Regions from separate parts of the Streptomyces sp. NPDC033136 genome, predicted to be linked through region 2. Evidence: riboswitches for the same ligand, from Rfam matches in the RefSeq annotation. Region 2 holds a riboswitch; the other holds the start of a gene.

Region 1 (4,405 bases), on a different contig from region 2:
CCGACCAGCTCACCGGCCACACCGGCATCGCCTCCGTGACGGCGGCGACCTTCTTCGTGCGCATCGTCATGTCGCCGTTCGCGCACCCTCTCTTCACCGTCCTCACGGGCATCGGCTTCGGCGTCTCCGCGCTCTCGGCGGACCGCCGGCACCTCCGCCGCGTCGCCTTCCCGCTCTCCGGACTGCTGCTGGCGATGGGCATGCACGCCATGTGGAACGGCTCGTCGACGTTCGGCGAGTACGGCTTCTTCGCCGTGTACGCGGCGTTCATGGTGCCCATCTTCGGGCTGCTGACGTGGCTGGTGGTCTGGACACGGCAGCGGGAGCTGAGGACCGTACGGGAGGAGCTGCCCGCGTACGCGGTGGCCGGCTGGCTGTCCGCGGCGGAGCCGTACGCGCTCGGCTCGATGCGGGCCCGGCGGATCGCGCGCCGGTACGCCCGCCGGCACGCGGGGAAGGCCGCGGCACGGGAGGTGGCGCGGTACGAGGCGTACGCGACGTCCCTGGCGTTCCTGCGGCACCGGGCCCGCCGCGGCCGAGCCGGGGCCGGCTTCGTGGAACGGGAGCGGGAACTGCTCGGCGAACTGTGGCGACGGCGGGAGGCGGCCCGCCCCGCGCTGGGCCACGCTGCACGCGTCACGGCCCCTCCGGTACCGGTGGCGGCCCCGCCCTGGCCGATGTACGGGGCGTACGAGGTCGGGGTGCACGGGTACGGCCATCAGCCGTACCCCGCGTACAACCCGTACCGGTCGTGAGGAAGCCCGGGCGCTGGCGCCGGGCACGGAACGGCCGCCGGGCCCGTCCGCTCGGCAGGACCCCGTGACCGCCCCCGCACCTGCGAAACCGGCAGCCCTGATGCCGGGGGGGGCGTCATCAGGGCTGCCGGTGCTTCGACTGGCGGTTAGCGGTTAGCGGTTAGGGGTTCAGTCCCTTGTCCCGCAGCCAGGCCATCGGGTCGATGCCGCTGCTGGAACCGGCAGCGTGGACCTCGAGGTGCAGGTGCGCGCCGGTCACGTTGCCCGTGGCGCCGACGCGGCCGATGACGTCACCGGTGCTGACCTTCTGGCCGACGCTGACGCCGATGGACGACTGGTGCGCGTACCAGATCTCCGTGCCGTCATCGAGGGTCAGGACGGTCTTGTAGCCGTACGAGCCGCTCCAGCCCGCCTCCGTGATCGTGCCGCTGTGGACCGCCTTGACCGGGGTACCCGTGGGCGCGGCGAAGTCCAGGCCCGTGTGGTAGCCGGAGGACCAGTAGGCGCCGGCCTGGCCGAAGGTGGAGGTGACGGTGTACGAGGAGGTCGGCAGCGTGTACTGCTTGGCGAGGGCGGCGAGCCGCTCGGCCTCGGCCTTCTTGCGGGCCTCCTCCTCCGCCTTCTTCTTGGCTTCGGCGGCCTTGGCCTTGGCTTCCCTCTCCGCCTTGGCGACGGCTTCCGCCGCTGCCTTCTCGGCGGCGGCCGCGGCGTCCTGCGCGGCCTTGGTCTCGATCTGGTCCTGCTGGTGCTCGACCTGGGCCAGGATCCGGGCGCGCAGCGCCTCGCCGGCGCCGTTGGTGCCGTCGGTGCCCTGCTCGGTCTCGGCGGACACCGTGCCGAGGCTGCTGAGCGGGGTGGCGGAACCTTCGGGGGTGTCGTCGTCCGAGATGAGGGAACCCACCGAGGGAAGGTCCGGAACGGAGATCGACACCGGCGGCTTGCCGGTCTGGGCGCTGGCCATGCCGCCCGCGCCCACGGCGGCTATGACGCCGACGCCCAGGACGGTGGAGCTGCGGGCGAGCCCTCCGCCGCGCTGCTTGGTGACGCGGTGCCGGCCACGGACGGGACGGATGGACTCCGCCGTGGGGTTCCACTCCTGGAACGGGCCCTCATCGGTGCGCTGACCGCCGTAGCCGAAGAACTCGGTGTCGCGCTGGTCCGTCGCGAGCGGGGCCTCGGGGGCAGGCCGGTTGGACGCCACGTAGGCGTACTCCTTTCCTTCCTTCTCGCCTACCGGGTTAGCTGACGGGTTCGGAGCAGGAAGGTCTCCTACGCGCGTATACCGGCCGTGCTTCCACGGCGGCATACGCCCGATTCACCCCAAGTGGTGGTTCCCCGGTTCCCTTTCGGGATTCGGCGCGTGCGCACGGAGCCGCCTTCTGTGACGGCTGGGACGACCGCGCTGCGTTATCGAACGTTAATAGACGCGCGGTGGGTATTCCAGCGATTCCACTTGATCATTAACCTTTTTCGCGCGGACTTACCTGCCACGACCAGTCCAAATCGGGCGAGTTGGCCGCTCCGCAAGTGACTCCAGTGCTTTGACGGTGTGTCAGTTGTGATGCGGAGTGAGGTGCTTCGCTCACCGACAGTAAGGGCGAGTTCCGTACGGGAGGCTGGGGAAGTCCCGGAAAACACCGAGGGCCGGAACCCTTTCGGATTCCGGCCCTCGGCCTTCAGTAGCGGGGACAGGATTTGAACCTGCGACCTCTGGGTTATGAGCCCAGCGAGCTACCGAGCTGCTCCACCCCGCGCCGTTGTGACTCCAGTGTACGCCATCCGCGGGACCGCTCGCGCCACCCGCCCCTCAGCCACCCCTGGGCGCCCGCGCCGCACAGGTCCGCCACACGGTGAAAGCCCGTCGGCGCCGGGCAACGTCAGCGCGCCAGGTGGTCGTTCGGGGCCTTGGCCCGCTCCTCGTACTCCGGGAGGACGAGGACCTCCACTCCCCCGGCCGCCAGGAGGCCGCTGCCGTCGGCCTCGGTCACGAAGGTGTCCGGCTCGCGCCAGGCCGTGACGACCCGGCGGACACCCGCGTCGAGGATCAGCCGGGCACAGGGGGCGGGGCGGGAGGCGCGGCGGGCGCAGGGCTCCAGGCTGCTGTACACCGTCGCGCCCGCGAGCCGCGGGTCGGCCGGGTCGGTCTTGGCCAGGGCCGCCTCCTCGGCATGCACGACCGGGTCGCCGCCCTCTCGGGAGTGACCACGGGCCAGTTCCGTGCCGTCGGCCGCGACCACCACCGCGCCCACGCTGAACGCCGCGCCCGAGGGCGGGCACCGCTCCGCCAGTTCGCAGGCGAGGGCCAGCCAGTGGTGGTCGGCGGCGACCGGGAGGGGGCCGGTACCCGGGGCGGTCGGTTCGTAGCGCATGAGGACGACGTCCTCGATCCGCCTGGTCTCCAGCAGCCGGAGCCGGCCGGCCTGGTAGCCGCCGGGCCCGAAGAGGCGCGGCGCCCCGGGGTCGCCCACGAACAGCGGGGCGAGGACCAGTTGGAGCTCGTCGGCGAGGCCCTGGGTGAGGAGCTGGGTGTGGATCTGGCCGCCGCCCTCGACCATGAGCCGCCGTACGCCCCGGACGTCGTGCAGGTGGGTGAGGAGCCGGCGCCAGTCGAGGCCGGGGCCGAGGGGGACGATGCCGGTGTCGAGACCGAGGGCGCGGGCGCGCTCGGCGCCCCGGTCGGTCGTGTAGAGGACCTTCTCGCCGCCGGTGTGCCAGAACCGGGCGTCCGGGTCGAGGTCGCCGGAGCCGCTGACGGTGACCTTGAGGGGGTACTCCGGCTCGCCGGCGGCCGTGCGGGCGGCGCGCCGCTCGGCGGAGTTGACCAGGAGCCGCGGGTTGTCGGCGCGCAGCGTGCCGGCGCCGACCAGGATCGCGTCGACGGACGCCCGGACCTCGTCGACCCGGTCGAAGTCGGCGGGGCTGGACAGGAGCAGGCGTTCGGGTCCGGTGTCGTCCAGGTAGCCGTCGAGGGAGACGGCGGCGGACAGCAGGACGTACGGGTGGGGCATCGACGCTCCGCGACTGGTCGGGACGGCGGGACTGGACAGGTCTTGGTTCAAGTTTGAAACAAACCTACACTGGCGACATGACGACTCGCTGGCTCACCTCCGAGGAGCAGCGCGCCTGGCGCGCCTACATCGCCGCCTCGCTGCTCCTGGAGGACGCGATCGACCGGCAGCTCCAGCAGGACGCCGGCATGCCGCACCTGTACTACTCCATCCTGTCCGTCCTGTCGGAGTCCCCGGACCGGCGACTGCGCATGACCGATCTCGCCGAGCGGCTGAAGATCACGCGCAGCCGGCTGACGTACGCGGTGACGCGATTGGAGAAGGACGGCATGCTGCGGCGCGAGGCCTGCCGGCACGACAAGCGGGGCAGCATCGCGGCCCTGACCGACGAGGGGTTCGCCGTACTGGATAGGGCGGCGCCCGGGCATGTCGAGACCGTGCGGAGTTTCCTGTTCGACCGGCTCAGCGAGGAGCAGGTGGGGCAGTTGGAGGAGATCTCGGCAGCGATCGCGCGAGGGCTCCAGGAGGACGGGACGCGGCCGGCGTCGGACGACGTGCCGTGGCGGCGGAGGTCCTCGTCGGCCTGTTCGTGACGCGCGCCACAAGGCACCGCGATCTCGTTGCTTCAAATTTAAAGCACGA
Region 2 (4,405 bases):
CAGCGGGTCCTCGATCGAGACGAGCGGGTACGCGTCGACGAGCTCCGCGTAGTACTCGGTCATCTCGGCCGCCGAGCGGTCCTTGCCCTCGAAGGTGTAGACGCCGTCCTTGTAGAACTCGGACGCGGCGACGTCGAGGGCGAGGGCGATCTGCTCGCCGGGGGTGTAGCCGGCTTCCTTGACGGCCTCGAGGATGAGGTCGAGGGCCTCACGGTTGGAGCCGAGGTTCGGGGCGAAGCCGCCCTCGTCGCCGAGGCCGGTGGCCAGGCCCTTCGACTTCAGGACCTTCTTCAGCGTGTGGTAGACCTCGGCGCCCCAGCGCAGGGCCTCGGAGAAGGACTCCGCGCCTACGGGTGCGATCATGAACTCCTGGATGTCCACGTTGGAGTCGGCGTGCGAGCCGCCGTTCAGGATGTTCATCATCGGCACCGGGAGCAGGTGCGCGTTCGGGCCGCCCAGGTAGCGGAACAGCGGCAGGTCGGACGCCTCGGAGGCGGCGTGGGCGACGGCGAGGGAGACGCCGAGGATGGCGTTGGCGCCGAGGGAGCCCTTGTTGTCGGTGGCGTCCAGGTCGAACATGGCCTGGTCGATCAGGCGCTGCTCGGTGGCGTCGTAGCCGACCAGCTCCGGGCCGATCTGCTCGATGACCGCGAGGACGGCCTTCTCCACACCCTTGCCGAGGTAGCGGTTCGAGTCGCCGTCGCGGAGCTCGATGGCCTCGAAGGCGCCCGTGGAGGCGCCGGACGGGACGGCGGCACGGCCGGTGCTGCCGTCGTCGAGGCCGACCTCGACCTCGACCGTGGGGTTGCCTCGGGAGTCCAGGATTTCCCGGGCTACGACGACGTCGATGGACGGCACGAGCATCTCCTTCTTCATGTGACGCGGGTACGCGGGCCACGTGGACCCGGCGAGGCGCGGGCCGCGGTGGCTCGCGACATGAGCCTAACCGGCTCCGGGCGATCGGCCACCGGGTCGCCCACCCCATGGACAGAACCGAGAGTAAATTGTTTCCGAACGGAACAAAGCGGGGGTGCCAAGGTCGGCAGAAACCGGTGCGCCAGGGTCGGCGGAGACCGGTAGGCCAGGACCGGCAGGACCGGCAGGACCGGCAGGCCAGGACCGGCAGGACCGGCAGGCCAAGACCGGCAGACAAAAGCCCCGCCCCGGTGCGTACGGGGGGAACGCGCACCGGGGCGGGGAACCCGTGGGGACGGGGGTGGGCCGCTGCTTACTTCAGGTGCAGCTGCTGGCCCGGGTAGATGAGGTTGGCGTCCTCGACGATGTCCTTGTTCAGCTCGTGGAGCTTCTCCCAGCCGCCCTCGACCTTCTCCTCCGCGGCGATGGAGCTGAGGGTGTCGCCCTTGACCACCTTGTACTCGCCGTCACCCTTCTTGACCTTCTTGCCGGTCGGGGTGGTGACGGTCTTCTTGGCGGCCGGGCGCTCGTCGGAGCGGGAGGCCGGCTGCTGCTGGGTCTCGCGGCTCTCGGTGCTCTGCTGGCTCTGCTGGCTCTGCTGCGAGGAGCTGCCGGAGTCGCTCGAGGAGCCGCCGCCGGTGTAGCCGGCGCTCGACAGGCCCTTGCCGCAGACCGGCCAGGCGCCCTTGCCCTGACCGGCGAGGACCTTCTCGGCGATCTCGATCTGCTGGGCCTTGGTGGCCTGGTCGGCGGTGGAGGCGTACTTGGTGCCGCCGTAGCCGGACCAGGTGGAGGCGGAGAACTGCAGACCGCCGTAGTAGCCGTTGCCGGTGTTGATGGACCAGTTGCCGCCGGACTCGCACTGGGCGACGGCGTCCCACTCGGAGGCGGTGGCGGCGGAGGCGTTGCCGGCCGCCATCAGCGGCGCAGCGACGGCGGCGGAGGCGACACCGGCGACGGCGATGGCGCGAGTGGCCTTGGACGGACGACGGTGCTTGCCCTTGCCGGAAAACAGCATGGATGGATCCCCTCACCGACGCCTGCGAGGTGAGCTGTCGGGTTCGGGCCGGTTGAGTTGCCCGGCCGCGTCCCTCACGGGACACGGCTTCACCCCTAGCCCTTCCGGCACAACAGGCCGGTCGGGCGCCTACCTTGGGTCCCCCGCTCCTGCCTACGGCGCTTGACGCGACGACTGTTCCCGTACGGCCGCTGGCAGGATTCGGCGTTGCGGCAGCCGGGGCTCGCGATGACGAGCGGTCACGACCGTAGGCACGCGATCGCCGGAATTTCAAAGACGATCAGGGCCTCTGAGATCTATCTCTCACCGCACCCATACGGGACATTCACTGCGAAACACGACGTGAACTAGCGCCGTTTCGGGGCGACTTCCACCCTCGTTTCCGCACTGCCCGAACGGCTACTCCTCGTCCGGTTCGGCCCCTACGGTGAGCGTCTGACCGGGGCGGATGAGGTTCGGGTCGATACCGACGGCCTCCTTGTTCCCGGCGTAGAGCGTGCGCCATCCGCCGCCGAGGTCAAGGGAGTCGGCGATGGACCAGAGACTGTCGCCGGAGCGGACGGTGTAGGAGCCGTCGGAGAGCTCGCGTGAGGCGCCGTCACCACGCGAGGCGTGCCGGCCCGTGGACTCGTCCGTTCGGCCCTTACGGCTGTCCACCGCCGGGTCCTCGTCGGCGCTGGGGCCGCGGTGGCGGCCGGAGCCGGTGTCGGTCAGGGCCGAAGAGTCGCCGTCCTGCCGGGAGTTACCGGACTCGCCGCTCTCGGGGGCGACCGAGGAGGAGCTGCCGGACTCCTGGTCCCGCTCCTGCGAGGTGGACTCGGAATCAGACGACTTGTCGGACTCGGTGGATTCATCCTGCGAGGTCGACGGCGCGCCAGACGACGACGGCGCGGACGGAGAAGGCGAAGGGGACGACTCGGAGGAGCCGGAGGACCCAGAAGACCCGGATGAATCGAGCAATCCAGGCGAATCCTTCGAAGTGGCGGAGCCGGACGAGTCGGATGAATCGGAAGTGTCCGACTTCGCGTCCTTCTCGAGACCTGAGAGCAGTCCGCAGGTGCGCCACGCGCCGACCCCCTGGTCGGCGAGGATTCTCTCGGCCACGGTTATCTGCTGGGAGCGGCTGGCCAGGTCGGCACTCGCGGCGTAGTCGAGGCCGCCGTAGTTCTCCCAGTCCTCCTGGGACAGCGCGAGGCCGCCGAAGTAGCCGTTGCCGGTGTTCTGGCTCCAGGCGCCGCCGGTCTCGCAGTCCGCGACCCGGTCCCAGGTCGTGCCGTCTGCCGCGCTGGCACCGGAGGCCCCGAGGAGCGGGATCGCGATGGCGGAGCCGGTCACCCCGGCCGCCACGAGGAGAGCCGGAGCCTGGCGGGGGCGACGGTGCCGACCGTTCCCGGAGAGCATACGGAGACCTTTCGCGAGACAGCAGTGACCTGCGCGGCGCGATTCCCTGGCCGCGTTGATGGGTGAACGTATCGGCAGACGATCACTTGTCACAAGTTCATGCCGCGCAGATCACGTGAAGATCACAGTCCTGACGGCTTGCCATGTTTGAGGGCGGTGTCCGGTTGGTAGCGGCCGCTCTCAGGCCGGCGTGAACTCCACCGGCAGGGTGCGCAGCCCCCGCATGATGAGACCGCCACGCCATCGCAGCTCGGCCGGGTCCGCCGCGAGCCGGAGGTCCGGGAGACGGGTGAGGAGCGTGGCGAGCGCGGCCTGGCCCTCCAGGCGGGCGAGCGGGGCGCCGAGGCAGTAGTGGATGCCGTGGCCGTAGCCGAGGTGCTGGTTGTCGCGGCGGGCGAGGTCGAGCACGTCCGGGTCGGCGAAGCGCTCGGGGTCCCGGTCCGCGGCGGCCAGGACGACGAGCACCGGGTCACCGGCCTCGATGCGCTGTCCGCCGATGGTGAGCGGTTGTGTGGCGAACCGCCAGGTGGCGAGTTCGACGGGGCCGTCGTAGCGGAGGAGTTCCTCGACTCCGGTCTCCAGCAGGCCGGTCTCCCCGGCGGCCAGGGAGGCTTGGAGCCGGGCGCGCTGCCCGGGGTGGGTGAGCAGGGCGTAGGTGCCGTTGCCGATCAGGTTCACGGTCGTCTCGAACCCGGCGAACAGCAGGATGAAGGCCATGGCCGCGGCCTCGTTCTCGGTGAGGTGCTCGCCGTGGTCGGAGGCGCGGATGAGGCCGGAGATGAGGTCCTCGCCGGGGGCGGGTTCGGCGGGGAGCGCCTCCCGCTTGCGGTGGATGAGGTCGGCGAGGTAGCCGCGCATCTTCTTCACCGACCGTGCGACCCCGCCCCTCGGTCCGCCCTGGTGACGGATCATCATGCCTGCCCAGTCGCGGAAGTCGTCCTGGTCCTCGCGGGGGACGCCGAGCAGGTCGCAGATGGCGTAGATGGGGAGCGGGAACGCGAACTCGTGGATCAGGTCCGCGGACCCCTGCTGCGCGAACCCGTCGATGAGCCCGTCGGTGAGCTCCTGCAC

Evidence for each region. A riboswitch is a leader RNA that binds a small molecule or an ion and turns the genes downstream of it on or off. The one in region 2 is predicted to bind cyclic di-AMP.
Region 1: another riboswitch for cyclic di-AMP. It lies ahead of ACZ5TL_RS00065 (M23 family metallopeptidase); the one in region 2 lies ahead of ACZ5TL_RS18020 (transglycosylase family protein).

The regions. Positions count from the first base shown of each region.
Region 1 covers NZ_JBVIPD010000001.1:16,738-21,142, forward strand. The annotation lists gene ACZ5TL_RS00060 (PrsW family intramembrane metalloprotease) at 1-755, shown strand, start outside; gene ACZ5TL_RS00065 (M23 family metallopeptidase) at 916-1,956, opposite strand; cyclic di-AMP (ydaO/yuaA leader) riboswitch at 1,968-2,124, opposite strand; tRNA gene ACZ5TL_RS00070 (tRNA-Met) at 2,436-2,509, opposite strand; gene ACZ5TL_RS00075 (dihydrofolate reductase family protein) at 2,633-3,763, opposite strand; gene ACZ5TL_RS00080 (MarR family winged helix-turn-helix transcriptional regulator) at 3,841-4,356, shown strand.
Region 2 covers NZ_JBVIPD010000008.1:252,533-256,937, reverse strand. The annotation lists gene eno (phosphopyruvate hydratase) at 1-858, opposite strand, end outside; gene ACZ5TL_RS18020 (transglycosylase family protein) at 1,229-1,933, opposite strand; cyclic di-AMP (ydaO/yuaA leader) riboswitch at 1,938-2,104, opposite strand; gene ACZ5TL_RS18015 (LysM peptidoglycan-binding domain-containing protein) at 2,333-3,334, opposite strand; gene ACZ5TL_RS18010 (cytochrome P450 family protein) at 3,515-4,405, opposite strand, start outside.